4 regions of the Halalkalibacter sp. HAAS-P014 genome follow, and region 1 is predicted to be linked to each of the others. Evidence: riboswitches for the same ligand, from Rfam matches in the RefSeq annotation. Region 1 holds a riboswitch; each other region holds the start of a gene.

The links. Region 1 has a riboswitch for thiamine pyrophosphate ahead of AC1FXZ_RS09260 (LuxE/PaaK family acyltransferase). Riboswitches for the same ligand answer to the same signal wherever they lie in the genome.
Region 2: linked by a shared signal. The riboswitch ahead of AC1FXZ_RS01460 (ABC transporter permease) and the one ahead of AC1FXZ_RS09260 (LuxE/PaaK family acyltransferase) in region 1 are both predicted to bind thiamine pyrophosphate.
Region 3: linked by a shared signal. The riboswitch ahead of thiT (energy-coupled thiamine transporter ThiT) and the one ahead of AC1FXZ_RS09260 (LuxE/PaaK family acyltransferase) in region 1 are both predicted to bind thiamine pyrophosphate.
Region 4: linked by a shared signal. The riboswitch ahead of thiE (thiamine phosphate synthase) and the one ahead of AC1FXZ_RS09260 (LuxE/PaaK family acyltransferase) in region 1 are both predicted to bind thiamine pyrophosphate.

What each region holds. Positions count from the first base shown of each region.
Region 1 is NZ_JBWQTV010000011.1:123,964-131,367, forward strand. Features, by position in the region: gene AC1FXZ_RS09235 (3-oxoacyl-ACP reductase) at 1-507, opposite strand, end outside; gene AC1FXZ_RS09240 (ABC transporter substrate-binding protein) at 516-1,559, opposite strand; gene AC1FXZ_RS09245 (ABC transporter permease) at 1,556-2,323, opposite strand; gene AC1FXZ_RS09250 (ABC transporter ATP-binding protein) at 2,320-3,087, opposite strand; gene AC1FXZ_RS09255 (acyl-CoA reductase) at 3,102-4,586, opposite strand; gene AC1FXZ_RS09260 (LuxE/PaaK family acyltransferase) at 4,583-5,707, opposite strand; TPP riboswitch at 5,817-5,921, opposite strand; gene AC1FXZ_RS09265 (HesB/YadR/YfhF family protein) at 6,782-7,063, opposite strand.
Region 2 is NZ_JBWQTV010000002.1:144,857-152,260, forward strand. Features, by position in the region: gene AC1FXZ_RS01445 (glycoside hydrolase domain-containing protein) at 1-632, opposite strand, end outside; gene AC1FXZ_RS01450 (EamA family transporter) at 842-1,738, shown strand; gene AC1FXZ_RS01455 (DUF6154 family protein) at 1,787-2,050, opposite strand; TPP riboswitch at 2,236-2,348, shown strand; gene AC1FXZ_RS01460 (ABC transporter permease) at 2,416-3,183, shown strand; gene AC1FXZ_RS01465 (ABC transporter substrate-binding protein) at 3,207-4,226, shown strand; gene AC1FXZ_RS01470 (ABC transporter ATP-binding protein) at 4,281-5,027, shown strand; gene tenA (thiaminase II) at 5,058-5,723, shown strand; gene AC1FXZ_RS01480 (ATP-dependent DNA ligase) at 5,895-6,629, shown strand; gene AC1FXZ_RS01485 (DUF1450 domain-containing protein) at 6,771-7,001, shown strand; gene AC1FXZ_RS01490 (pyridoxamine 5'-phosphate oxidase family protein) at 7,200-7,404, shown strand, end outside.
Region 3 is NZ_JBWQTV010000021.1:149,902-157,305, reverse strand. Features, by position in the region: gene AC1FXZ_RS17285 (NlpC/P60 family protein) at 1-1,772, opposite strand, end outside; gene AC1FXZ_RS17280 (hypothetical protein) at 2,025-2,339, shown strand; gene AC1FXZ_RS17275 (carbon-nitrogen family hydrolase) at 2,533-3,318, opposite strand; gene thiT (energy-coupled thiamine transporter ThiT) at 3,553-4,122, opposite strand; TPP riboswitch at 4,200-4,299, opposite strand; gene AC1FXZ_RS17265 (PTS fructose transporter subunit IIABC) at 4,405-6,267, opposite strand; gene pfkB (1-phosphofructokinase) at 6,269-7,195, opposite strand; gene AC1FXZ_RS17255 (DeoR/GlpR family DNA-binding transcription regulator) at 7,192-7,404, opposite strand, start outside.
Region 4 is NZ_JBWQTV010000016.1:189,799-197,202, reverse strand. Features, by position in the region: gene AC1FXZ_RS13795 (YueI family protein) at 1-123, opposite strand, end outside; gene AC1FXZ_RS13790 (hypothetical protein) at 283-795, shown strand; gene AC1FXZ_RS13785 (YqgQ family protein) at 814-1,002, shown strand; gene AC1FXZ_RS13780 (ROK family glucokinase) at 1,016-1,978, shown strand; gene aspA (aspartate ammonia-lyase) at 2,074-3,495, shown strand; gene AC1FXZ_RS13770 (YqgU-like beta propeller domain-containing protein) at 3,758-4,876, shown strand; TPP riboswitch at 4,945-5,052, shown strand; gene thiE (thiamine phosphate synthase) at 5,107-5,739, shown strand; gene thiS (sulfur carrier protein ThiS) at 5,741-5,938, shown strand; gene AC1FXZ_RS13755 (thiazole synthase) at 5,943-6,722, shown strand; gene thiO (glycine oxidase ThiO) at 6,745-7,404, shown strand, end outside.

The sequences.
Region 1 (7,404 bases):
TCCTTTTGCCGTATTATAATCATGGTACGGCACAACCGGGCGAAAAACTAAATTACTTACCATATTGACAATACGGCCGAAGCTTGCCTTTTTCATAACAGGAATGACATACTTACAAACGTTATAGGTCCCTTTTAACGCACCATCGATTTGATATTGATAATCTTCCCATTCAAGCTCCCACGCAAATTTACGCTTATCTGGATCAAAGGTATAACCATGCAAAGCATTATTTACAACAATATCAATTGCATCAAATTCTGAAACAATTTCAGTTATCATTGCTTTCATGTCAGACTCTATTGTTACATCACCTTGTATGGCATATGCTTCAATGTCATATTGATCCATTAAATCTTCAGCTAATTGCTCAGCATGACCCTTACTCTTCACATAATTAATGACAACTGTTGCACCTTGTTTTGCAAAACTTTTGGCAATGGCAGCTCCTATTCCACGGCTCGATCCCGTTATAAGTACTACCTTTTCTTGTAATTGTGTATCCATTTTATCACCTACTTTAATTGTTCAACCAATTCATTCGTAGTTATTTCCTCGATATTCACTCTTTCATTAAGTAAACCTAAATCATAATACGTTTCTTCTACCTTTTTTAAAATATCTAAGCTCAACCATCCTAATCCTTTTTCCTCCATCTCTTCATTGATTGAAGTCTCGTTTCGAAGATTAATAATTCCAATATTTCTCTCCTTATCTTGACCATCAATCGCTGCCGACATCGCAACCTCAGCCGCCTCTTCAGGGTGCTCCATCGTATACGCAACACTATCACGGTACACTTGTAAGAAACGAACGAGCATGTCTGTTCTTTCTTGATAGGTTTCTTCCGTTACAACAAAAACATCAGAAGGGGTATTTAAAACTTCTTTTACTTCAATAATATTAACCTCACCTAACCCCTTTTGCTTAGCATCAAAAAGACCTGTATCCGTTGCGGCTGTAGCGACAACCTGGTTATTCATTAAAGGACCAAAGTTTAATACACCCGTCTCTATAATATTAACATCTTCTTTACTCATTCCAGCTTGATGAAGGAGAACAAGAAGATTCTGATACGTACCACTACTTAGGCTATACACCCCTACATCTTTGCCATGCAAATCTTCGACACTTTTAATCTGATTTTCCTTAAGAGAAATTAGATTAAATACATTTTCAGGATAAATATTATAAATGACTCTTAGCTCTTCCCCTTGCTCAAGAGCAAAAAGAACAGCCTCAACATTGGCAAACGCAATATCAGCATTTCCAGCGATAATATTTCGTATAGCATCTCCCCCACCTGCACCAGGAATGAATTCAAAATCAATGTTCGCTTCTTCAAACCAGCCATTTTCATCTGCTAAGTAAAGATTGCTTTGTTCTGTAATCGCTTGACTCCATGAAGCCATCTTAATTTGATCATTGGCCTGTGTGGTAACTTCATCTTGTCCTTCATCCTCTTGAATTTCATTATCTTGACTGCCACATGCAGCTAAACTAATTGATAAGGTAGTTATAAAGAACGTTGAACTTATTCTCTTTATAAATTGTTTCATTTAGTTTCTCCCCTTGAATACATATATTTTTTAAACAAGATTTTCTCAATCCAATAAATCAATTGATACAATAAAATTCCCTTTACTGTAAGCAAAATAAACACAGAGAACATTAATGTAGTATCTAACATTCCTTGTGAAGCAATGATAAGTGCACCCAACCCTTTATTTGCACCAATAAACTCACTAATAACTGCACCCACTACACTCAAAATAACTGCGACACGCAAGCCAGAGAAAATATACGGAATCGCCGTTGGAAGGCGAAGTTTTATTAACGTTTGATACGAGCTTGCTCGTAATGAGCGAAACAGAGCTAACTTTTCCCGGTTTACATAGGATAGTCCTGTAACAGTACTTTCAAATAATGGGAAAAAACAGACGAGTGCGACAATCATAATTTTAGGTGTATACCCAAAGCCAAACCACAGCACTAAAAGTGGTGCAAGTGCCAATTTCGGCATAGCCTGTGAAGCAATAATATAAGGTTGAAGAATTTCTTGAACTGCTTTAGATTGTGAAACAATAAATCCAAGTCCTATACCGAGAATAGCGCCAACTAGAAACCCTGCCAATACTTCAATCGTAGTTGCAAAAATATGTGGATAAAAATAACCACTTTTAAAATTAATATACAGGTTACTAGCAATATCAGATGGGGCCGGTAAAATGATTGTTGAAACCTCTCTCACCCGTACAACTGCTTCCCAAATAACTAACACCAAGAAAAAAAGTAGCATTGAATAAATCTTTGTTTTTTTCATCGTGACGTTTCCCCTACTTGTTCAATCGACTCATAGATCTCTTTTACAATAGTAGTGAACGGACGTTCGAATTTTAGCTTCTTTGGTCTCGGTCTAGAAAAAGGTACTTGCATCGTATTGACTATTTGAGCAGGTTGATCGCCTAACAGCACAACCCGGTCCGATAGGTAAACGGCTTCTGTAATATCATGTGTAATAAAAAGAACCGTTGTGGAAAATCGCAAAGAAAGCTCCATCAGTTCTAGTTGAAGCTGTTCCTTTGTCAAGGCATCTAATGCTGAAAAAGGCTCGTCCATTAATAAAATTCTCGGTTCTGTTAGCAAAGCCCTAGCTAAAGTAACTCTAGACATCATGCCCCCAGATAGCTCGTGAGGATATTTGTCTTCATGACCAGACAGACCTACTAAGGCGATCATTTCTTTAGCCTTCTCTCTATCTAATACATTTGGTTTTCTTTTTAATTCAATAGGTAATAGAACATTTTCTAATACATTTCGCCACTCAAGTAGAATTGGTTTTTGGAACACATACGTTATTTGATCAATGGGTTTCTCGATTAAGTGGCCATTGATTTTAATTTCCCCTTCTGTAGGAGGTAATAACCCACCGATCATTTGTAATAACGTTGTTTTCCCACTTCCACTTTTACCAACAATACTAACAAACTCACCAGCTTGAACCTGGAAGTTAAGATCCGTAATAATGCGCTGTTTATTCCCTTTAAATTGCAAGGAAACATCCTGACATTCAATAATCGTTGCCATGCTTGTCTCTCCTCTTATTCTCTATAAGGATCAAAAAATTCTACCTGTTCCTCTAGTGATACCTCTACATCACAAAAGCGTACTAAATCAGCTAAATGAAACCGTCCATCGTGATGCCAACCAGGTTGGGGTCTTGACATGGATCCCAGTGCACAAATCCGATTTCCACCACATTCTCCCAGAATTGAAATAATTTCTGAGAATTTCTGAGGTGAACAGCCTACACCAACCGTTTGAATATACTTTTTTAACCCTTTTATATGTGGCTTAATATCAGTCACTTTGTCTATTGGAATTACCGTTATAAAGCGATTCAATGGAGATAACGGAAATGATTCCCTTTCTCCACTTTCATTTAATTCACGGTAGACTACAGTCCAAGACGTGTCGCCTTCACTTTTTATCATGTGCACTTGATTATTATTAAAGCTTTCAAACTCAAGTGCCGAACGCTGTTTGACGATGGCATGATGCTCTTCTTCTGTTAAAGAAGCTCGTGGGTGCGTATGCTGAAAATTCCTCATTTCGCTTGCGAGCATTTGAGCAAAATCTTCAGGCAAATAGTCACCACCTCGTTCAACAAAAAAAACATGTGGAGATAGACAGGCTTGCTGATCAAACCAGGACCCATCATGAGCTGCTAATCGGGCTGTATTCCAGCCTTTTGTAGTGGCCAAACACTCTTTTGTTATTAAACCAAAACTTACTTTGTGCCCATGAGAGTGAAAACGGACATGCGCCGGTACTTTTTGTTGAACTGCTTCAATCGTTTCTTTTCCACCATAGGCGATAACATCATTCGATTTCGAAAAACTTACCGCTTCTAGTGATTCATTACCACCCTTCCACCACAAAATAGCTAATGCATCTCCTAGCTCTGGATCGATTTCCTCCAATGTTTTAGCAAACAATACTGGAAAAAGTGGTTCTGATGATGACACTTTCCCTAGCGTAGCCGATTTAAGTAATATACCAGCAGCAAGACTCCAAAGTGGTAAAGCCGGTACATTTCCTGAAAAAATATGAGTGATCAACTCCGGTCCATATGCCCTATATAATCCCCCTGATTTTCGTGGCCGAAATTCATCTAATATAAGTGGATTCGGGAAATCTTCATCTACCATACGTTGCAGTTTCTCTTTCCGGAATATTCTTAAATATCGGCTTATGTATAAACGAACCATCTCTTGATCATACCCCGTGATAACCGGGAGCATCTCTTCGGCAAGTTGACGGTATTTATAACGGGGATCCAACCACTTCTCAACTGCTTCACTTAAAAGATCAATCATTTCGTTTGTATGACGCTTTCGTAAATACTCTTCCTGTTGCACTTTGAGCGTATCAATAACATGTTCTATCATAAACGGAGTAAGCTCTGGAACATTCAACTCTAACTTCTGGCCATAATGTTCAAATTGCAATGTATGGGAGGGGGCATCAGCAAAAAGACCTTCACATTTTTTGGGTACATGAAAACATGAGAAGCTTGTTGTCATCTTTTTAACTTCTCCCCTGAACTTGATTGTGCAGAAGCCATAAATTGCTCAACAGCTAACGAACATCCTTTTGCTTCTGCACCTTCAGCCCTTCCTAATAAATAAAAACCGTCTTCTTCTTTTATCCCGATATCCTCTGTCAGAATCCCCATGACTGAATTATAATTGGCCAAATCATAATGAACGATAATTCCTTTTTTTCCTACAGGTTTTTCTTCCATCCGTTCGATATCAAGAATCACCGTTTTCACCCAATGAGGCGCTTGTTGTTTCGTTAATTTTCCTCCTTGGTTAAAAGGAAGTAGATTCGAGTCATAAAACTGCGAGCTTAACTCCGTCATCCCATACATATTGATACACATTTCTAGTGGCAGCGTAAACAAATCGCTCATCTCTTTTTTAAACTCCATTGGTTCAATTTCGCGCGAGCGTCCCTTCGCTCCACCCGTATCCATGATTCTACTTTTTTTAGGTAACTTGAATTGAAGACTTCTACTTTTACACTCATCTAGTAAATGAATAAACGAGAATGTTGCTCCAATTAAAAGAACGGGTTCGTCCTTTTTCTCTGCTAATTGAATCTCCTTAATAAGATTTTCTACTTCAAAACCACATTTAGAAAATACATACATACTGTCATCTGTGCCGAACACTTTTTTCGCAAGATGTAAATAATGAGCTAACGATGAATTCGGCATCTCGTCTTTCTCAGGAAAGAGGACAAACATTTTTACTTTATCAAGATCAGGTAAAACATATGGTTTAAAATGAGTTTTCATCGAAAGGTCATACACGTCCAAATCACGATGATAATTTTTCCCACGCTTCTGTGGATTCGTTGTCCCACTTGTCATAAAAACGGCTTCAGCGTCTTCAATTGGATTACATGATAAAGTTGTTAATTTAAATGCATCAATTGGAACAGGAGGAATCTCCAGAAAATGTTTCACTTTTCTTGGAGAAACACGACGCTTTCTACAAAATTTACGAAAAGGCTGATTATGTTCATATTGAAACTGAAACAACTGTAATGCCATCCTGTTAAATTCCTCTTCAGTTGAACTCGGCTGATTAATAAAATTAATTAATTTTTGTTTTAGGGCTATATAACCTTCTACCATACGTAACACTCCCATTCTAAACAATATTCTTTAATTAAATAAATGAAAAGACCACTTTCTATGTAGAAAGTGGTCATCACTTAAAAACTATGTATTCAAAAAATAGCTCATAATATGATGTCCACTTCCCTACGCTACGATTACGCAGTTCAGGTTCAAAGGGTTTAAGGGAAATACCTTAATCTCAGCCAATACAGCTCCCCCAGTGGCAAAAAGAAACTCATGTTATATTCTCATATCATATCACTATTGAAAGGTTCTTTCCACAAGGCTTCAGACAATTTGTCAAATAAAGAAGAAAAATGGTTAATGATATTCGATTGAGTCGTATCCCCCAATGACCTCTTCCACCTAGTTTTCAGTAAAAAAAATCCAGCTATTGTTAGCTAGATTTTCAACCGTTAACACCTTAGGAGACCCAACCAGTCTAACATCACTTTTTAAAATCATTGCTTTATTTTTCGATCCGTACATCAGTGGTAAAATTGATTTTATAAAGCATTTAATTGTGATGTTTGTTCGTTCCGTAGGTTATTGAAATACCATATCCATACATCACGATACCTTGATTGATTTTCTAAACACTTTTACATTGATAAAATCTTTTGCTCATTCATCCATGGACTTCATGCCCGTACTAATTGCCGTTAGATTAAATGTTTCAAAATTCTAACCACTCTTAGCTAGTATTGGTTTTACGTTTTTTTAACGGAACCAACGCAGATGGTTGAGCCTCCTACAGTGTTAACTTTTTTCTGTTTTTATCTTTCTTTCTAACTACATTATAGCATGCTTACTAAGCAAAAAGTTTGAACATTTGTTGAATCAGAACACTGTATTAACAGTACTTCTAATAAGCCAGCATTAAACTGAGGCGCTGAAAAAGTACCTCGAAGAAGCGCAATGGCTCCACACGTTACGCGCCTTACTATGAGAAACCCACTCATGGCAAGGCTTTCAAAAAAGGGTAACGGCTCTGCACATTGCCTAAGGACCACTGAAAAAGGGAAAGGCACCCTTTTTCAGTAGCCTCGCATTAAACCGGCTTATTAGTTAAAAACTTCACAAATGATATTAAACTACCATGATCTTTAGTTCATCTTGTTCTACATCTAATTGTATTGTGCAATCATTAAAATACCAAGAATCAACTTCTTCAACATAAAACGTTTTATCTTCGCTATCGAATCTTGGCCCATAATTTACAGGAGCCTCATTTGAGATTCCAATACTAAAACCATTATACATTCGTCCTAAGCCACCATATCGTGGAAATAAACGAATGCTCCTTTCCGTATTAAATTGAAATTCCTTTGAAAACCATTCCATTGCTTGTTTAGATATATTCAGTTCCATGTTAAAGCACCTCCCTACACTAAAGTCTATTGCAACAGAAAAATCCAATCTGTAATCTATCTCACACTATCAAAAGATACTTTATCGAATTCGACAATATTCGGCGTTTAGGAGAAAAGTAAGCAAAAAAAAAAATTATACAGTGAAACGAACTACAAACATAAACTCCCTACCTAGGGTAATCATTAAACATCGATTTAATGTAAGACATCTATAAGTTCTTGATAGCTGATATATTCTATATAACTAGACAAGAGAAGGCTAGCTATTAGCCTCAGTCATGGATATTTATTTTAGATGAAAACTAGGTTGGCATTTGAGCTCGCAAATGACAAAATCTA
Region 2 (7,404 bases), on a different contig from region 1:
TCTCTTACGCAGGCAAGCATTTCGTCCGTTGTTATGCTCGCAGAGTCAACACCCCAAACCGTGTCGGGTGTTTCTTCATCCCCGTTTCCATTTCCGTTACTGCCATTGCCATTTTCACCGTTATCGGAACCTTCGCCATTCTCACCATTGCCGTTCTCTCCGTTATCGGAACCTTCGCCATTCTCGCCATTGCCATTTTCACCGTTATCGGAATCTTCTTCTTTCCCACTAGCAATAATGTCATTTGTAATATCATTCGTAACATTAACATCGACACTAACATGAATATCGTTATCGACACTATTGGTAACGCCGTTGTCTTTATTAGTAGTAACTTGATTATCAATTGTATTATCAACTTCAGCGTTAGCGGATTCAATTGTGTTATCAACTGTATTGTCTACTTCACTTGCATTGGCATTTATAGAGTTCGTAATATTATTTTCAACGGTGCTATCGCCAGTTTTTGCACTATTGTTGCTGTTATTAGTGGATTTAATTTGTTGCTCTTCTGTATCGTTTGCTGCAACGGGTTCGGAAGTGTTTGTTTGACTAAAGAAGGTTAACGTTAGAACGAATAGAAAAGAAACGACACCAAGGATGATAAGGGATACGTTTTTTCTATTACTCACTATTTCACCACCTTAGCTTTTCTCGAAACATCATACGTAGAGAGGCCACCATCGGTGAAGGAAATAGGTATATATAACGGTCACGGACGTATTCTGAGTAGGCATTTGTTAGGGAGAATTAGAATTTTGACTTAACAATTTCTAGATTCATTATCGGAGAAGAGTATAATAGAATCTAAATAGTAGCGAATGTGCAAGGAGGGAAGAAGTTGCAGAAAGCCTCGGTAGTGTTGGTTTTAATGGCTGCAATGTTATGGGGAACAACGGGAACAGCTCAAACATTTGCGCCAGAGAATGCAAATCCAGTGGTGATTGGAGCTGTAAGATTAGCGATTGGTGGCCTTGCATTGCTGTTATTTGTTGCGATTCAAGGAAAGTTACGTGTTCGAAATTGGCCAATTAGTATCACACTAACAGCTGCATTGAGCATGGCTGCATATCAACCATTGTTCTTTCAAGCGGTTTCAATAACAGGAGTCGCAGTTGGAACGGTTATTGCAATAGGTAGTGCACCGATCATAGCTGGTGTATTTGAATGGATTATCAAGCAAAGGCTACCAGAGAAAAAGTGGTGGTTTGCAACATCGGTAGCGATTGCAGGTAGTTTGCTGCTTTTTTCCAATAATAATCAAGAGGGCATGGCAGTTAGTTTTCTTGGGGTATTGCTCGCATTAGGTGCAGGGGTGTCATTTGCTATGTATACCATTGTTAGCAAACAATTACTTGAACGCCAAGCACCTGAAGCCGTTGTAGCCGTTGTATTTACATTGAGTGGATTATTATTAACGCCAATTATATTTATGTATGATGTATCATGGCTTATGCAAGCAAATGGAATGGGAGTAGCACTACACTTAGGGCTTTTTGCCACGGCAATAGCTTACTTATTCTTTGTTAAGGGTTTATCTGGAATTACAGCATCTAAAGCTGTGACACTCTCATTAGCAGAACCTTTAACAGCTGCTATGCTTGGAGTGTTTCTGGTTGGAGAGTATTTGGATTTATTATCATGGATCGGGGTTGGCTTTTTATTCTTAGGATTGGGAGTTCTTTCGTATTCCCCGAAGAAGGCTCGAATATCCAAAAGGAATAAAGAAGTTTCATAAAAAGAGGTTCTCTTTAATACTGTAATAAGCTAAAGAGGGGTCTGACCCCTAATGATAGAATTTAACTTCTTCCTGGTCATCTCTATTTTTTGTTTGGCCAATTCCTTCTTCTGCAACTTTAATACGGAATTTCTCATAAAGGTAAAGAGCGAGCATTTCAAATCGTTCTTGATCGGGCATTTCATCAACCAATTTCTTTATGTCTCGATCATCAAAGTCATGAAGGATGCCATTAATAATAATTAAAGCATCTTCCTCATCGCCAGTTAAATGATTTTTGTATAATTCATATAGGTCATCTACAAATTTCAATGTCTACACTCCATTCATTTTTTATTATATGTAGGTTGAGTTTTATATCTGGGAATTATTCTTTAAAAAATAAAAAACATATTCTTTTGTTGCTGGTACAATACCAAGAAAGATAGTGCAAAGTGACATAAATGAAATAAATATTTGGAAAGAAATCAATAATATGTTATGATTTACTAGAAAATTTAAAAAGCTTGGGGAGCTATAAGGTTGGCTGAGAGGATATCCCGTTTGAAGATATCGACCCTTTAAACCTGATCTGGGTAATTCCAGCGGAGGGATGTCGAACAGTTGTATTTGAGCTATGTACATATGTCTGCGTGCCCTCGGGTGTGCAGACTTTTTTATTTTAAAAGGGGGTATTCATGAGTAAAGTGAAAAGTATCGCTTCAGCAGTTCCAGCAATAATCGCAATTGCGCTGTTTTTATTAATTTGGGAGTTGTCGGTAATAATTTGGAAGATTGAAAGCTATATTCTACCAGCACCTAGTAGAATTATAGAAACATTTTTTGGAACATTTAGTCTTCTCCCTGAACATATTTGGATAACAACAATAGAGGCAGTAGTTGGATTTGGATTAGGTATTGTCATTGCTTTAGCATTGGCCTTTATTTTAGATTTATCTTCAACTCTTCGGAAAAGTATCTATCCAATTCTTTTGTTCTCACAAACGATTCCGATTGTAGCTATCGCCCCACTTCTTGTGATTTGGTTTGGTTATGGACTACTACCAAAAGTGTTAGTTGTTGCATTGGTAACGTTTTTTCCAGTAGTTGTAAGTACGATTGAAGGATTACAGTCGAGTGACCGTGATATGATTCGCCTTGCACGCTCAATGGGGAGTTCTCATTGGCAAGTGTTTCGTATTATTCGTTTTCCACATGCACTACCATATCTATTCACAGGATTGCGAATTGGAGCTACTTACAGTGTCTTAGCCGCAGTTATTTCAGAATGGGTTGGGGCAAGTAAAGGACTAGGTATTTATCTAGTCCGGGCCCAGAACTCTTTTGCCACCGATCAAGTTTTTGTGGCCATTGCGATCATTTCAATGCTAAGTTGTTTGTTATTTTTAATCATCGTTGCACTTAGCAGAATCGCAATGCCTTGGAAATTTAAAAATTCAAAATAAAAAGGACAGGAGAATGAGAAATCATGTTAAAGAAAATAAGTTTTTTTAGTGGGTTATTGTTAGTTATCGCTGCTATGGTTGCTTGCAATCAAACAGACACAGGAGAGAAAGAACAAGGTCAAGCAACTGAATCTGAAACAAATGAAGGATTACTTGATGCAACACTTGTTTTAGACTGGGTGCCAAATACAAACCATACAGGAATTTATGTGGCACAAGCTAATGAGTATTTTGAAGAGGAAGGGTTAAACGTCGAGATAATCGAACCGGCACTTGAAGGAGCTGACCAAATCGTAGCTGCTGGCCAAGCTGATTTCGGAATTAGTTCTCAGCAGGATGTAACGATGGCGCGTGCGTTAGATATTCCAGTTGTCTCACTAGCAACAATTATTCAAGAGCATACATCTGGTTTTGCTTCTCCAAAGGAAAAAGACATCACTTCTCCTCAAGACTTTGAAGGGAAAACTTATGGAGGCTGGGGGTCGCCACTTGAGGATATGATTATTGCTCACGTAATGAAAGAATTTGATGCCGATCCTGAAACGGTTGAAAATGTAACAGTAGGTACAGCAGACTTTTTCACCAATACATCTAGAGAAATCGATTTTCAATGGATCTTTTACGGATGGACAGGAATAGAGGCAGAGGTTCGTGATGAAGACATCAATATGATTTATTTGACAGATATTGATCCAGTATTTAACAATTACTCTCCTGTTATTATCACGAATGAAGAAGTGGTTAATAATCAACCTGAGCTTGCCGAGAAATTTATGAAAGCTGTTAGTAAAGGTTATGAATTTGCTATTGAAAACCCTGAGGAAGCAGCTACTATTTTAATTGATATAACACCCGAAACAGATGAAGAATTAATTCGTGCATCACAAGAATGGTTAAGTCCCAGATATCAAGGAACTGCAGAAAAATGGGGAGAACAAAGTGACGAAGTTTGGAACTCTTTTTCAGAGTGGATGCTGGAAAATAAATTGATTGAAAAAGAGGTAAAAAGTGAAGAAGCGATGACAAACCAGTTCTTGCCGTAACATAGTTCTATAAGCTGAACAGAGAAAAAATGGAACGATTTTAAAGGAGATTTTATGTATGTAAAAATTGATAATGTTCACCATTCATTCGGTAGTAGGAAAGAGCGAGTTAAGGTCATTGATGGAATGAATATCACGGTAAAAAAAGGTGAATTTGTCACGCTAATCGGACCAAGTGGTTGTGGGAAAAGTACGTTATTTAATCTCATTGCTGGACTCGAAATACCGGATGAAGGAGACATTAGAATAGATCAACAGGATATGAAGGGGCAACGAGGGCATATAAGTTACATGATGCAAAAGGATTTGTTGTTTCCATGGAAGACTGTTTTAGAAAATGTCCTGTTAGGGGCAACGATTACGAAGCAAGACCTAAAGCAAGTGAAAAAAGAGGCGTTAGAATTACTTCCTTTGTTTGGGTTAGACGGTTATGAAGATTATTACCCACATGTATTGTCAGGGGGCATGAAGCAAAGAGCTGCTTTATTACGCACATTTTTGCATAAAAAAGATTTGTTACTACTTGATGAGCCTTTCGGTGCCCTCGATGCGCTCACACGGGAAAAAATGCATGAATGGTTACTAAACATTTGGAGTCAAATGAACAGATCCGTTTTATTTATTACTCACAGCATTGATGAAGCCATCTTCTTATCAGACCGTATTTATGTACTCTCACCACGTCCAACGAGAGTGAGTCATGAATTTAAAGTTATGCTCCCACGCCCGAGGGTAAAAGAGGTAACGGTGTCAACTGAATATCTAAAATTAAAAGAGCAGTTAATGAAAGCTTTATATTAATTTAATTACAATCTGAAAGGATGATAGTATATGAAATTCTCACAACATTTAAGAAAACAGGTAGACGCAATTTGGAATGCAAGTTTTGAACATCCATTTGTAACAGGTGTGGCAGATGGATCACTCCCAATAGAAAGTTTTACCTATTATGTAAAACAAGATTCTTATTATCTATCTAAATTTGCTCAAGTTCAGTCAATTGGTGCTGCAAAGGCAAATGACTTTTACACAACAAGCCGAATGGCCTTTCATGCAAAGTCTTCTTATGATGCAGAGCATATGTTGCACGAAGGCTTTGCAAAAGAACTAGGATTGTCAAAGGATGGTGTCATAAAAGTTGATGATCCTGCGCCGACAGCAGTAGCCTATACGAATCATTTATTTTCTGCAGCTTATAAAGGATCATTAGGTGAAACAATCGCAGCCCTTCTTCCTTGTTACTGGTTGTATTGGGAAATTGGTGAAAAGTATAAAGATTCCACTCCGGGTGTGCCGATCTATCAAAAATGGATTGATACATATGGAGATGAGTGGTTCGGAAACTTAGTACAAGAGCAAATTGATCGTCTTGATGCTTGGGCAGAAAAGGCGTCAGAAGAAGAGAAACAGCGTATGGAGTCCATTTTTATTACGAGTAGCAAGTATGAATATATGTTCTGGGAAATGGCTTATACATTAGAAAAGTGGCCTGTTTAACAAATTCTATCTAGCAAGAACTCCCCCCGATAACTTGGTGTAAATACCAATTTATTCGGGGGTTTTCTTTGAGGAAAATAGAGTAACGATTTTTTCCACACTAGCATTTCCAATGGACTACTAATGAACTTACCTCATAATTTAAGTACTATTAAACATGAGGTGGTGTAAATGTTTATTTCTCCTATGCTCTTACAAGAGGTGGAATCTCCTCCAGCAGATTACGCAAACGTCATAACAGAGCTTAAGTTAGATGGAATAAGAGTCGTGTACAGCAATATAGATGGCAACCCTAAATTATACACTAGAAATATGAACGATATAACAAACTTGTTTCCGGAGATTTTATCGGTTGATTTGCCAAAGGGAATTGTCCTCGATGGAGAAATTATTTCAGTTGACGATGAGAGCAGACCGGATTTTACTCGACTAATGGAAAGGGTTTCCTCTGGAAGAGTTATTCCGACTATACAGGTTCAATATGTAGCGTTTGACATTATGTATTATGCAGCGAGGAATGTCACAAAACAACCTTTACTAAAGAGAAAAGAACTGTTAAATAAAGTGATACCGACCGATACCATTTCGGTGGTTACGTCTCAATGGGTTGAAGGCAATTCCCAAACATATTTTGAAGTCGTAAAAGAATATGATCTTGAAGGAATCGTTGTTAAGAACCCACAGTCAACATACCAAATTGGTGAAAGGTCCGATGGTTGGGTGAAAATCATTAATTATCATTATAGCAACTTACAGCGTACGGACCTGAAAGTATACTCTGGAGTAATGCTTTATGATTATGAAAAAAATCAATTAAAAAAGAAATGGAAGTCATATAGAAATAGACGAAAACTTTACGAAACATACCGTCAGTTTCTCAAACATCAGTTACCCGAGATAAATTAATGAGCGACTCCACATAAAAAAGGAGTCGTTATTTTTTGATTAATTATCTGACTTTTTAGACTATACAACAACATAAAAATTTGGTATGATAAAGTTACTTTAAATGATTATGATTATCATTCTTTGTGAGGGGTATGTAAAATGAAGAAAGTTTATTTTTGCAAAGAGAATGAATTTATAACGAAAAAAGCATATAAAGCTCTTAAAGACTCGTATCCGAAGTTAAATATTAAGAGAAAAGGCTGTCTAGGGAAGTGTAAAACGTGCAAAAAATGTCCATTCTCGATCATAGATGGCAAGGTCATGAAATGTGAAACAGGAGAAGAACTTTACCTTAAAGTAAATAAAAGAATACTTAAAGAGTCTGTATAGTTTAAGAGGGAACTGTAAATCAAAATGGGGTTTACAGCTCCCTTTCTTTTGTAGAAGCATACTTATATTAAGGCAGCGCTTCTACAAAATTAAATGTAAGATAATCTAACAAACAACCTTATTTTGTGTGAATTTTCAGTTAAAATGGTAGAGAAAAACGTTTTACCTAAACTGCTAGTGCAAAGGGGTTGTAACAATTTGTCTACAAAATCAGGAGAGAAAGTGTTACAAGAGAAGTACAATACACAAAATCGTGCGACGGCGTTTTATAAAAATCAAATGCTTACTTATTTAAATTATGATATGCAAAAGTTCATACAGAAGCAAGAAATGATGTTTATATCAACTTCAGATAAGGAAGGTAATTGTGATTCTTCTTTTCGAGCAGGAGAGCCAGGATTCA
Region 3 (7,404 bases), on a different contig from region 1:
TTTCCAACGGCCGACTGTTGGCTAGCATATCTAGGGAGTTGCACTCCAATTTTATTATAAACATATTGAATAAAACCAGCTGTGTCAAAACCAGTACTAGGATCTGTTCCATTTTGCAAATATTTCACACCAATATGTTTACTTGCTTCCTCAATAACAGGAATATCTAAGCGCAAAGTTAAATCATCGTATCGCTTAACACCTGTGTATTTTCCTTGCCAATACTCACTAATATAAGAAATGGTTGTTTCTCCTTCATCTCCAGTCGCATGGACCATATAGTTATTGCCTAAGTAGAGACCGACATGAGAGATTCCTGTTCGCCATGTGTCAGAGAAGTAAATGGCATCACCTGGTTTTATATGTTCATCTAAATCAATGTCTTCAATCGTAGATCCTTCTGATAAAATAGTTTCCCCAACCTGCCACTGTGTATATGTTGCTCTAGGTAAATAAATTTCCAGGCTATCTCGGAATATAGTTTGAATTAAATATGAACAATCAAAACCAGCTAACGTATCTCCCATTAATAAATAGGGTGTATGGATATACTTCATTGCTTCTTTTATTGCTTTATGCTCATGATTCATGTAAGTTTTTGGGTTAGATAATAACAAGATTTCGTCAGTGTATCTTACTGCACCAAAGTAACGCGATGACCAATAAGAATCAAATTCTAGGTTTCTTTCGGCAACCCCACTGGAAGTCACAATATAGAAGAATCCGTCCCCTTTATATATCCCAGAAAGGAGTGAACTTGTACCATTAAAGAAAACTAGATCGCCAGGTTCTAGTTCAGAACGGTTGATCTTTTGACCTGCTTCATATTGTCTTGATGGAAATTTTGATAAGAGGCTTCCAGTAACTTCTTTAAAAACATAATGAATGTACCCACCAGTGTTAAAACCGGTTTCAGGTGTTTCTCCTTTAGGGATGTAAGGTGTTCCTATGAGAGAAGCTGCTTTTTCAATAATAGGATCCTCATATTTAGAAGCTTCATTACTATTATTTTCATTAATCCGTTTTGCTCCAACGTATCTTGTTGACCAATAGGAACTTGATAAACTTACTTCCGTTATCCCAGAAGTAGTAACCATTACTAATGAATCAAATCCAGTATAAATACCAGACATGAAATAATTCCCATTAAAGAAGACAACATCGCCCGGTTGTAAATCTTCTTTTTCAACTGTATCTCCAATTGCCCACTGTTCGAGTGCTCTATCAGGTACCGATAACTGAAGGGCTTCATGAAAGACATAGTGGACAAATTGTGCTGTTGTAAATTGATGGATATTTTCTCCAACTTGATTTAATGCAAATTTCGCTACGGGGTTTGTCATCACTTCAAGATCATCAAAACGCTTAGCACCAATATATCGTTCATTCCAGTAAGAGCTCGTAGCTAAGTTTCGTTCTTCAATTCCTGAGGTTGTGACAATAATAAAGGACTCATGTCCAATGTGAATAGCAGGCATTAAGAAATTTCCTTGAAAGAAAAGAACATCGCCCGGTTGCAAATCATTGCGCTCAATCGATTGGCCCAAATTCCATTGAAGTTCGGCATTGTTAGGAAGAATGATTCCTTTAGCTTGCTCATACACATGTCGTACGAAAGCAAATGTGGTAAAACCGTCAGAGTTGGAACCTTTTAAATTGATTGCTGTTTGCACAACATTGGATTGTGATTCAACAAACTCAGAGTAGGTTGGTTTCATATTAATAGTAAGTAGAAGAAATAAAACTAGTAAAGTAGCTATTGATTTTTTCATAATTCACCTCTTATGTTCATCTAACAACAGATTAACATATTTTCACACAATTTCACTAAATATTTTGCAATTTATACCAAAATCCTATTATAATAGAATATAGAAAGTTAAATCCGTCTAGTTTATTAGTTGATAATCTAACAAAACAATTGTCTTTTCAGTTTAAAAAGCAGAGAGGTTGGAAAGGATATTAATAACACAAAATAGAATTAGTTAATTATTCAGAAAAATCAAATAACAAGGAGGGGTTTTATGATAAAAAGGATGTTTTTTTCAAAGCGAAAGAGAACATGGCACGACTACAATGCTTTTGAACGTAAAATGTGGGGACAACTCTTTAAGGAAAAAACAGCAGAGTTACGTAGGCGATATGGCCATTCAGTTGAATGTTATAAATTAGCGAAACAGTATGCAGATCGCCAAATGAGAAAGTTACGTTATGTGAAACAAGTATCTGATGTAAATAAAAGCACCGACGATATCGTAGCATTGTCTGCAAAAAAACAAGAAAAAGCCGATGAGATTGTAAGTAATTCGCTATCCTCTGGTGAAAAGTGCATCAAATGAACTGATTCACCTTGGCTTTAATCCCAATCTCAATTCTAAATTAGTGAAGTTGGGATTTGTCCTTTTGTTTTGACGTGTTTCTTCTATATATATAGCGTTATTTTTTGTTAGGTTATTCAATAACCAACAAAAAATAAGAGACACAAATCTACCTGATCTATGTCTCATACATTAATTATATTCTAACTTGAGATCAATAAAGCTCCGGAACTCTGCTAGAAAAGACAGGAACATCTTTTCGAATTTGAGTCGCTTCATTTAAATCTAATGTAACTGTTACCGTCTCTTCGTTTGTTGCAGATGCCTTTTCCACTGTATCTCCCCACGGATTAATCACCATTGATCGTCCAGCAAACTCAACTCCATCGTATACTCCAACCCTATTCGCACTTACAATAAAAAGCTGGTTCTCAATCGCACGCGCTTGTTGTAGAATTTCCCAGTGGCTTGCTCTTGCCGTCGGCCATTCTGCCACAACAAAGACAACTTCTGCTCCTTGTAAGGCCAAGGAACGAACAAGCTCCGGAAAACGAAGATCATAACAAATAATCACTCCTATTTTTCTGCCATCTAACTCAAACACCTGAACAGAATTTCTTCCACCTTTTAAATAATTATGTTCATCTAGCATCGGGACAAGGTGGATTTTATCATATGTATAGATCATTTCTCCTTTACGGTTATAGATGTATGAGCGATTATAAATGCCTCCCTCTTCTTTAACAGCTATGGAACCAGCGACAAGATTAACATTATGCTCATGTGCTAATTGTTTAAGGAATGATTCCGTTTCTGCTTTATCTGAATTGACTATTTCCTCTAACGTCGGAAGAGTATAGGCCGTTGTCCACATTTCTGGTAAGACGAGAATATCTGGCTGTTGTGATTTACAGACCGTTTCAGCCCACTCTTTTACCTTGCTCCGGTTATTTGCTGGTTTGCCTGGAATGATATCCATTTGGTAAGTAGCTATCTTCAATTATTTCTCCTCCCAAAAATCATTTTGCTTTCTATTCATTCTACTTCTTCTTTATTCTTACTATCCCTTTTTCTATACCGTAAATGTTTCATCGTATTAATTTTATCAACTTGACGGAAGCGTCGCAAAGCTTAATAATTTTTATATCGACTTTCACAAATCCTTAATTCTTAAGTTTTTCATTGAAAAAACACAGAAAAAAAGAGCTCATTAAGAGCCCTTTTATTCAAACTACTACGCTGCATCCGTTACCCCTCTTTGGCGTTTTGCCAAAAAGAAGGAAGGGTATTTTTTCGCTAACACGAGTAACACAACTAGCGTAATAATCATTTCAGGTAATAAGTTTGAGATGTTGTAGATAAAAGAATACAAGCTTGGGTTCATCCCTTCAGGCGCGTACTCTCCAAACCAGATAACACCTGAAGCAAAGTGACTGAAGAAACGAAGTGTCGTTGCAAAAATAAGTCCTACAACAATAGTAGTCGCACTAGGCACTGTTCCCTTTTTAAAAGCAAAAACACTAGCTAAGCCTAATACAAGATACGGCAACGGGTAATCAAGCAGCAACTGAATTGGATGTACAATATACCCACCTAATAAAAGGTTTAGTATTCCGACTAACAAGCCTGTCACTACGCCTACTTTCCACCCACGTCTAAATGCAATTAGAAAAATAGGGACCATTATTAGAGAGATAGATCCTCCCATTGGCCACAGTGCTCCAAATTTCACTTGCCCTAGAACAATTGCCAAACCAGTCATTACCGCTACCTCAATCATCGTTACTAATCGATCACGAGACACAAAAAAACCTCCCTTTTGATTTTATCCACAAGAGAAGGTTAAGTTAGACAGGAAAAATACGCGCAAAAATGCGCACGTTATTTTTTCAGCCACTTCCCTACGCTAGTATAAACTAGATCAGGTTCTTAGAGTTGAGGGTTCCCCTCTCTCAGTCACTTGACACCCCTAGTGGATAGTTATTTAATTCATAAAGTTCATTATAACATAAATGTCACTTTTCATAGCAACATAAGAACTTAAAGAAAGCGAAGAGAACAGAATTTCTGTTCTCTTCGCTTTCATCTATACAACCTTTTTCTTCCAAATCCCTAATATAAGAGCCGATACAATCGCACCTGCTAAAATAGCGATTAGATACATGAACCAGCTACCAGATACTAGCCCGATAACAAAGATTCCACCATGTGGCGCTGGTAACCCGATTCCGAATAAAGCTGTCAGACCACCAGCAACAGCTGAACCAATAATTAGCGATGGAATAACACGTCCTGGATCGGCTGCTGCAAATGGAATGGCCCCTTCTGTTATAAAGGAAGCACCTAAAACGTAATTCGTCTTACCAGCTTCTTGTTCTTGCTTTGTAAATTTACGTTTAAAGAACGTTGTCGCTAACGCAATCCCAAGAGGAGGTGCCATACCTCCTGCCATAACAGCAGCATGTGGGCCAAAGTTTCCAGCGTCAATCATGGCAATACCAAATGTAAAGGCTGCTTTGTTGATAGGGCCACCCATATCAATGGCCATCATACCACCAAGAACAATACCTAATAGCACCATATTTGTTGTACCCATTCCCCCAAGCCAGCTTTCAAGCCCACGGTTAATAGCACTAAGAGGAGTAATAAGCAGAAGCATAATCATACCTGTTAAAAAGATATTTAATACTGGATAGAATAAAATCGTTGTGATCCCACTTAATTGTTGAGGCAGACCTGCTAATAACTTTTTAACAAGAAGTGCGATATACCCTGCTAAGAAACCAGCAATTAGACCACCTAAGAAACCAGCTTCACCTGTTACGGCAATCAAACCACCTACCATACCAGCTGCAAAACCAGGACGATCAGCAATACTCATGGCGATAAATGCAGCTAACACCGGTATCATTAAAGCAAATGCATTATCTCCACCGATCGTCATTAACATTTGAGCAAATTCATTATCTAGCTCCAGATCAATCAAGAAGGATAGAGCAATTAGGATCCCCCCACCGACAACAAACGGAAGCATATTCGAAACACCATTCATTAAGTGTTTATAAAATCCACCACCGAAGCCGGCTTTTTCCTTAATTTCCTCGCCTTCGTTGCTTTCTCCTGAAACTGAACCTTTATAAACTGGAGCGTCACCGGAATTAATTTTCTCGATAAGCTCTTTCGGACGGCGAATCCCATCCGTTACCGGTCCCTCAAGGACTTTTTTCCCTTTAAAACGGTTCATTTCAATTTTTGTACTCGCAGCTACTATAATCCCTTTTGCATTTTCAATTTCCTCCGGAGTTAATTGATCTTTCACTCCACCTGAACCATTTGTCTCAACTTTAATTGTAAGGCCTTGTTTTTTCGCCTCGTCTTTTAACGCATCAGCTGCCATAAAAGTATGGGCAATACCTGTTGGACACCCTGTAACTGCTACAATATCGTACCTACCTTTAGCAGGAGCTTTTTCTGCTTCAATTTCTGCTGCTTGCTCTTGTTCCTTCTGATCAATAGCAGCAATGATATCTTCTTCTGACTTTGCCTTTAATAAAGCTTCACGGAAGTGTTCGTCCATTAAAAAAGTCGATAAACGTGAAAGTGTTGCCAAGTGTTCTTCATTTGCTCCAGCTGAAGCAGCAATCATAAAGAACAAATGGGTCGGCTGGCCATCAAGCGCTTCATAATCCAAACCATTTTCTGAACGTCCGAAAGCAATCGCTGGTGTTTTAACTGCCTCGCTTTTTGCATGAGGAATCGCAATCCCTTCACCCAGACCTGTCGTGCTTTGCTCTTCTCTAGCTATTATCGCTTTCTTAAACTCAGATGCATCATTTAATCTATTGGCGGCATCTAATTTCGTTACTAATTCATCAATAGCTGATGATTTATCGCTTGCTCTCATATTGAGTACAATTGTATCTTTTTTTAATAAATCAGATATCCTCAAGTTACTCACCCTTTTCTAATTCTGTGATGTCAATTTCTTTTAGTAGCGATTCGATATACTCTCGTTCGGCAAACCCTTTTGAAAACGCAGTTGCACTACCTGTCGCTACAGCAAATTTAAAGCTATCTGCCAACGACATTTTTTCGTTTCTTGCACATATAAACCCAGCTACGGTTGAATCACCGGCGCCTACAGAATTCCTTACAATCCCTTTAGGTGTATTCGCAAAAAGAATTTGTTCCCTCGTTCCTAAAATCGCTCCATCTCCTGCAAACGAAACAAGAACACGCTTTATTCCTTGTGCTGTTAACTTACGTACGTAAGGAATTGCCTCTTTTGGATTTGCTATTTCCACCGAGAATAATTCCCCTAATTCATGATGGTTCGGTTTAATAAAAGTAGGGTTTGCTTCAACAACCCTTTTCATCGCTGCACCACTAGAATCAATGTATACTTCAGCGTTTCTTTCACGAGCATCCTGACATAATGTTTCATAAATGTCAGCAGGTATAGTGGAAGGGACACTTCCAGCAAGTACCAATTGGTCACCCTCTTTAAGAACTGTTAACTGTTTGCGTAACCCTGCTACATTCTCACTTGTTATGTCTGGCGATACTCCATTGATCTCCGACTCTTCTTCTTCGCTTTTCACTTTAATATTAATTCGTGTATCACCGTTTACACGGATAAAGTTTGTAGTAATGTTTTCTTTCCCTATTACCTCTTCCACATACATTCCTGTGAACCCACCAATAAAGCCTAGCGCTTCACTTTGATGCCCTAACCTCTTTAGAACTCTGGAAACGTTAATCCCTTTCCCTCCTGGTGCTTTATAATCATAGGTTGATCGATTAACTGTTCCTAGATTCATTTGGTCGATTTGAACAAAGTAATCTAGAGCAGGGTTCAATGTTACGGTATAAATCATAAGCTAACCACCTCTAGAGTTGTTATATTTCGTAAGTTGCGATGATAGTCATTATCGATTTTTTCGCTTGTAATTATTGTTGCGTCTTCTGCGTTACTAAATTTGCTAAAAGCCACTTCCCCGAATTTTGAATGATCTACCAAAACAAAATTATGACGAGAACGTTTCATTGCACTTTCTTTAATAAACGCTTCTTCTGGATCAGGAGT
Region 4 (7,404 bases), on a different contig from region 1:
CTTTGTTAAGGCTATATATATTCTTTCTAACAATGTTGATAGAAATAAATTTCTTTCTTCTGGTTTAATCTCAGGGATTCCGTAAATTGCTTGGTCAATAATATCTTTTACTTTTTGGTCCATCGTTTGATCCTCATTCCTTCTACATGACAAGCTTTCTTGTCCTTCTAATTTTTGTTTACAAACATATCATAGCATAAGAAACATTTAATTTATAAATCATTGAACTTCTTGCAATTCGTTCAATATGAAAACGTTCTGTTAAAAGGATGGTGCTTAATCATGTGGTTTATTATCATAATTTTATTGTTTGTATTTACACTAGGTGTCACGATTGGTGGCCTTTTAACGGCGCCGAGAGATCCGATTAGACCGTTAAGCCTTTTCTTATTTTCTTTATTTTTTTTATTTTTATGTTATATAGGCATGATTTCTGGAATGCTTATAGGGGGATGGATTGGATTTAGGTTTATTGAAATTGTTATATCTATATTAGCACTTTTATTTATTGTTGCCTGTATAAGTCGATTTCATCCAACACTTGGTTTTTTTCATCCGGAGGACCGGGTGATAATTTCGATCCTTGCACTTCTTTTCTTTTTAATGGGATTTGAATGGGGCATATTGGAATTTAGAACGTTCTTCACGATTACTGCTGCTTTTTTGTTTACTGTAGCATTAGGCGTAGGGCTTTACATTCAAATGCAAATTCGTCAGGCATTATGGCGTTACACACACACCGCATATATTCCGCTTGTTTGGCTTCTTTTCGTATCGCTCTTGAAGCTGATATAATGAAGAAGAGGTGAGAAAATGAAAACGGTATATGATGTAAGGCAACTGCTCAAAGTGCACGGCTCAATTGTATATACACGTGATCGCAGTCTTGACCTTGCCCTCATGGAGGATGAGTTGAGAGAGCTTTACAAATGGAAGTTGATTGATGCAGAAATACTTCAACAAGGGTTACTTGTTTTAAGAAATGAAGCTAAGTTACAGTAGAGGATGAAATGTGATGGGTGATAAATGGCTTGTTGGTATAGACATTGGTGGAACAACAATTAAGTTGGCTTTTGTAACTACTGAGGGTAAACTTGTTACAAAGTGGGAAATTCCAACAAATATTGCTGAATCAGGAAAGTATATTACAAAAGATATTGCTCGAACAATAGAGGAAAAAAGAATTCAGCTTGGCATTGATAAAAATAAACTCTTAGCAATAGGATTAGGAGCGCCGGGTTTTATAAATATGGAAATGGGCTTTATTTACCAAGCGGTTAACATAGGGTGGAAAGATTTCCCTTTAAAGCTTCAATTAGAAGCCGATACGGGCCTTTCTGTAACGGTTGACAATGATGCTAATATTGCAGCTCTTGGAGAGATGTGGCGTGGTGCCGGAAATCAAGCGAGAAATCTACTTTGCGTTACCCTTGGGACAGGAGTTGGAGGTGGTGTGATTGTAAATGGGCAAATCCTTCATGGTGTTAACGGTATGGCCGGGGAAATTGGACATATAACGTCAATCATTGGTGAACAAGGAGCACCTTGTAATTGTGGAAAAACGGGTTGTCTAGAAACGATAGCCTCTGCTACTGGGATTGCAAGACTAGCAAAAGAAGGTGTACTAAATAGACCAGAGAGCTTGCTGAAACTAGTCTTAGACCAAAACAGTAAGCTTACCTCTAAGGATGTATTTGAAGCGGCTAATAAAAATGATCGTCTTGCAGTGGAGATTATAAATGAAGTTACTTTTCATTTAGGACTTGCATTGGCAAACTTAGCCAATACTCTAAACCCAGAAACGATCGTACTTGGTGGAGGAGTTTCTAAAGCGGGAGATAGTCTTTTGAAACCAATAAAGCAACAATTTGATCGGTATGCTTTAGGCAGAGTGGCCGATGGATGCGAGTTTCGAATTGCAACCTTAGGAAATGATGCAGGAGTAATTGGTGGTGCGTGGCTTGCTCGGAAAGGGTAACGCTCACGTACGTATATCACATACATAAATTAATAATAAGATCGTTAGATTGAAACTAAGTTGAAGAAGTGACCATAAAAGGAGACAGGTAGAAAATGTCAGACTATCGAATAGAGCGTGATTTAATTGGTGAAAAGCAAGTACCAAAGGATGCCTATTATGGTATTCAAACAATGCGTGCAAGGGAGAATTTCCCAATAACAGGGTATCCTCCTCATCCTGAGTTAGTACGTGCATTTGGTTATGTTAAAAAGGCTGCAGCAATGGCAAATCGTGATGTTGGTGTACTTAATGTTAATATTGCTGACGCTATAATTGAAGCGTGTGACGATGTAATTTCGGGTAAATTGCAAGAGAACTTTATTGTTGATGCAATCCAAGGAGGCGCTGGTACCTCATTTAATATGAATGCGAATGAAGTCATTGCCAATCGTGCTATTGAATTACTTGGAGGAAAAAAAGGAGAGTACATGAGGGTTAGTCCGAACACTCATGTGAATATGGCGCAATCGACAAATGATGCTTTTCCAACAGCAATTCATATAGCGACGCTTCGCTTGGCAGAAGGCTTAACGACTGAATTACAAGATCTCGTTAATAAACTAAAAGAAAAAGAGAAAGAATTTGATGATGTGTTAAAAATGGGACGTACACATCTCCAGGATGCTGTGCCAATTAGGTTGGGACAAGAATTCGGTGCGTATCAACGTGTATTGAATCGTGACCTTAGTCGAATAAAAGGTTCTGTAGAGCATTTATATGAAGTAAATATGGGAGCGACGGCAGTTGGGACAGGACTAAATGCAAAACCTGAATATATTGAAAAAATAGCTGGGTATTTAAGCGATATTACTGGTTATCCATTTGAAACAGCGGAAAACCTTGTGGATGCCACCCAAAATACAGATGCTTATACTGAAGTTTCAAGCGCATTAAAAATAATGGCCATTAACTTATCAAAAATGTCTAATGATCTGCGATTAATGAGTTCAGGGCCACGAACAGGTTTAAACGAAATTAACCTACCTGCAAGGCAGCCAGGATCATCTATTATGCCTGGAAAGGTAAATCCGGTAATGTGTGAAGTTGTGAATCAAATCTCTTTTCAAGTCATAGGGAATGATCACACAATAAGTCTTGCTTCTGAAGCGGGGCAATTAGAGCTGAATGTAATGGAACCAGTATTAGTTTTTAATTTATTGCAATCATTGTCAATTTTGCAAAATGGTATTCGTGTTTTTAGGGAGTTTGCAATAGATGGAATAACGGCTAATATTGAAGGGTGTCGCGAGATGGTTGAAAGAAGTGTAGGGATTGTTACAGCCATTAACCCACATGTAGGTTATGAAGTTGCTTCAAGAGTAGCAAAGGAAGCCATCCAGTCGGATCGCCCAGTTCGAGAAATTTGTTTGGAAAAAGGGATCCTTTCTGAAGAAGAATTAAATGAAATTCTTGATCCGAAAGAAATGACGAATCCAGGAATTGCTGGTGCTAGATTTATGCAGGGAGACAGTTAAAAAGTGAGAGCCATATAGGAACTTATTTCTAGTTCTGTGTAGCGTCTCCACAAGAAAAAGGGTGACTCAAACGTTTAGCTTCTATGAAATTGTAGTGCAACCGTTTATTTTTCTCTGCGCTATAAAGTAATAATTTAGAAGCTAATACAGTTGAGTTGCCCTTTTTTTGAAAATTACTATTTGTTGAAACGTTTAAAAGGCTTCAATCGTCTATATAGTATCTAAAGACAATCATGTGTATGAAGGAGGGTAGAGGGAATTGATGAAACGGCTATTTTTTAGTTTAATTATACTTCTTATAGTTTCAGCGTGTACTCAATCTTCATTAGTAGGTCAGCCGTTACCGAAAAGTTTGATGGAACTTCCCAAAAAGCGTGATATACCGTTCTCTTTTTTCACAGGTTCTCAAATTATTCCAATTCAAACAAATACTCGTGTTACAGAAGTCATGAGTTGGTATGACGGTGAGACAATTTTATATTTGCAAGAACAGGATGACGTGTCTGCAATTTATAAACATGACCTTTATTCAGGGGAGTCTTCACTTTTTTTTGATACGGAAGGTTGGATTGTAGATATCATCGCTAACGCTGATCATACGGTTTTTGCCATTCAACACATTACGTCAGATAATGAAGCAAGACTATTACTATTGGATCAGAATGGTGAGATAAAACAGACCATAATGGGATATGGGGAAGAGTATAGTATCTACTGGAATCCTTATAAGGTTGAGACGTACGTTATGGTAGCTTTTTTACCTAATTGGGAATACGAAACTTATGTGGGGAATGTAACAAATAATGAAATATCACAAGTAAATCTTGAACAGTCTTATGTTCAATGGATATCGCCTACAAATGTCGGTTACTTAAAATGGGATGAATTTGAACCTGGCTATCAAGCGCCATTATATGAAGTGAATGTCGAAAATGGAGAGATAAATAAATGGGAAGAAGCTGTAATTGCTTTTATGAGCTTCCCCGATGGAGTGTCGCTTTCTGTAACGGTTGACTCAGTTTACGATTTAGCATCCCAATACACTTTTTATCAAGAGCAAGAAGCTTTCCGTTCTATTGAGGTCCCTATTTTGAACACATACTCTGAACAATGGTGGATACCTTTTTATACTTATGACGATTGGAATGGAATTTTTTATTATTTACGGCCCAAATATAGTAGTGATTTCTTTAGCTATGAAGATGGCTTTGAGTTAATTGCTTATAATGTGGATGCTGATTCTGAAGAAAAGATAACTACATTAGAAAAACATGTTCCACTTTCAATATCTCCAGGAGGTTCTTTTCTTTTACTAGGTGAACGTTATGAAAATGCTTATGATTTATCAGAACAAGTGGTGGTTCCCATTTGGAACGGTTAGTTGGGAAATACTTCCCCTCTTGCTTTTTTACAGTAGTCTGTCATAATAAATAGTAATAAGTTCTGTATTTTAAAGACTAGGGGTGTCCATAACGATGGACTGAGAAGAAGGTGTTGCCTTTTACCCTCATACCTGATCTGGATCATGCCAGCGTAGGGAAGTCGTATTAGTCGTATTCCGTATGTTCGGGGTGCGACTTTTTTGTATTACAGATAGAAGGTGGGAGACCTATGAGAGAGTTTAAGCTATATGCGATAACCGGAGAAGAATTTCATCAAGGCCGTGACTTAACTGAAGTAATGGAAGAAGCGATTCTTGGTGGTGTGGACATTATTCAACTGCGTGATAAGAACAGCAGTAAACGAGATGTTTTAAGAAAAGCTAGAGCGTTGCGTGAACTTACAAGTAAACATGATGTTTTATTCATTGTTAATGATCATATCGATGTAGCCCTTGCTGTTAATGCAGACGGAATTCATCTTGGACAAGATGATTTACCTCTTTCTGATGCTAGGAAGATAATGGGGCCTGATAAAATTATTGGAATATCGACTCATCGTATTGAGGAAGCACGTGAGGCTGAAGTTGGAGGTGCTGACTATATTGGAGTAGGGCCAATTTTTCATACAAATAGTAAAGTAGATGTTGTAGATCCAGTAACAACAAATTATATTAAACAAGTTGTTTCCGAAATCAAGATTCCATTTGTAGCTATTGGTGGAATCAAACTGCATAATGTTGATCAAGTGCTTGATGCTGGAGCAACTCGAATTTGTATGATCTCTGAGATAGTAGGAGCTAAGGATATTAAAGGGGTTTGTGAGAGTTTTATCAAAAAATTAGCTGAAAGGGAGAGTGAATAAGGTGCGTTTGATTATTAATGGAGAAGAACATAATCTAGAAGTTTCTACACTTGAAGAAGTTGTGACTTATTTCAATCTTGAACCACATCTTGTCGTGACAGAAGTAGATGGAATGATAGTTGAGCAAGGGGAATGGTCAGATACTAAAATAATAGAAGGAATGAAAATTGAATTAGTTCAATTTGTCGGAGGGGGATGATCGGATGAAAAAAAATAAGCTTACAATTGCAGGTAAGGAATTATCCTCTAGGTTTTTCCTAGGAACAGGTAGGTATCCAAATCCCTTTGTCCAAAACGAAGCTATTAAAGCATCGGAAGCTGAGGTACTTACATTTGCCATTCGGAGAGTAAATCTAGATGCGCCGAATGAGGACGCAATACTGCAACATTTAGAAGGAATGTCATTTACGTATTTACCGAATACATCAGGTGCAAAAACGGCTGAAGAAGCAATTCGAATTGCAAGGCTTGCTAAAGCATCTGGTCTAAGTGATTGGATAAAAGTGGAAATTAGTGTAGATGAAAAAACACTTTTACCAGATCCTATTGAAACCCTTAAAGCAACGGAGGTTCTTGCAAAGGAAGGATTTGTTGTCTTACCGTATACATCGGATGATCCCGTTCTTTGTAAGAGGTTAGAAGAAGCTGGCGCGGCAGCTGTTATGCCTGGGGGAGCACCTATTGGAACTGGCTTAGGTATTTTAAACCCGTATAATCTTGAATTAATCATTGAGCAAGCTAATGTACCAATTATTGTTGACGCTGGACTCGGGTCAGCCATGGATGTAGCACAAGCAATGGAGTTGGGGGCAGATGGAGTTTTAATGAACACACCTGTAGCTAAGGCAAAGGACCCGGTGAATATGGCAAAGGCGATGAAGTATGCAATTGAGGCTGGGAGACTTTCCTATGAAGCTGGTCGAATTCCAAAAAAGAAATATGCTACAGCTAGTAGTGGCTTAACGACACTTGTTTCAAAATAGTAAGTAAATTGGGGGAGTATTAATGCAAGAGCGAGTAATTATACTAGGTGGAGGTGTCGTTGGGCTAGCAACTGCGTTTGAACTTAGTAGAAGAAATTATGATGTTACTGTGTTAGAAAAAACAACGTGTGGTGGACAAGCATCTGGAGCAGCAGCAGGGATGCTTGCTCCTTATTCTGAGATTGGCGAAGACCCAGATGATTTCTTTCGGTTCTGTTTGGATAGTTTACGTATGTATAAAGGGTGGCAGCAAGAAGTTAAAAACATCTCGAAAATGGACTTTGAATTTTCAGAGAGTGGAAGTATTCATGCAGTCTACCATGATGCTGATGTTTTGGCACTCGAAACAAGGCAGTCATGGCAACGTGAGTGGGGAGCAGAAGCAGAACTGATTTCAGATGAACGATTGTGGAAAATGGAACCGAAGCTAGCAAAAGATGTCAAGGCAGCTATGTATTACCCTGAAGAAAGTCATGTGTTTGCTCCTGACTATGTTAAGGCACTAGAGATAGGCTGTCGTTTAAATGGAGTCCAAATTTATGAAAACCTTGAACATGTAGAAGTAGTGGATTATAAACAATCAGTAACATTACGGTCTAAGGATGAGCGTGAATATACGGGTGACCGGTTAATTGTTTGTTCAGGTGCATGGTCTAGTGAACTAGAAGAAACGTTCGGTTTG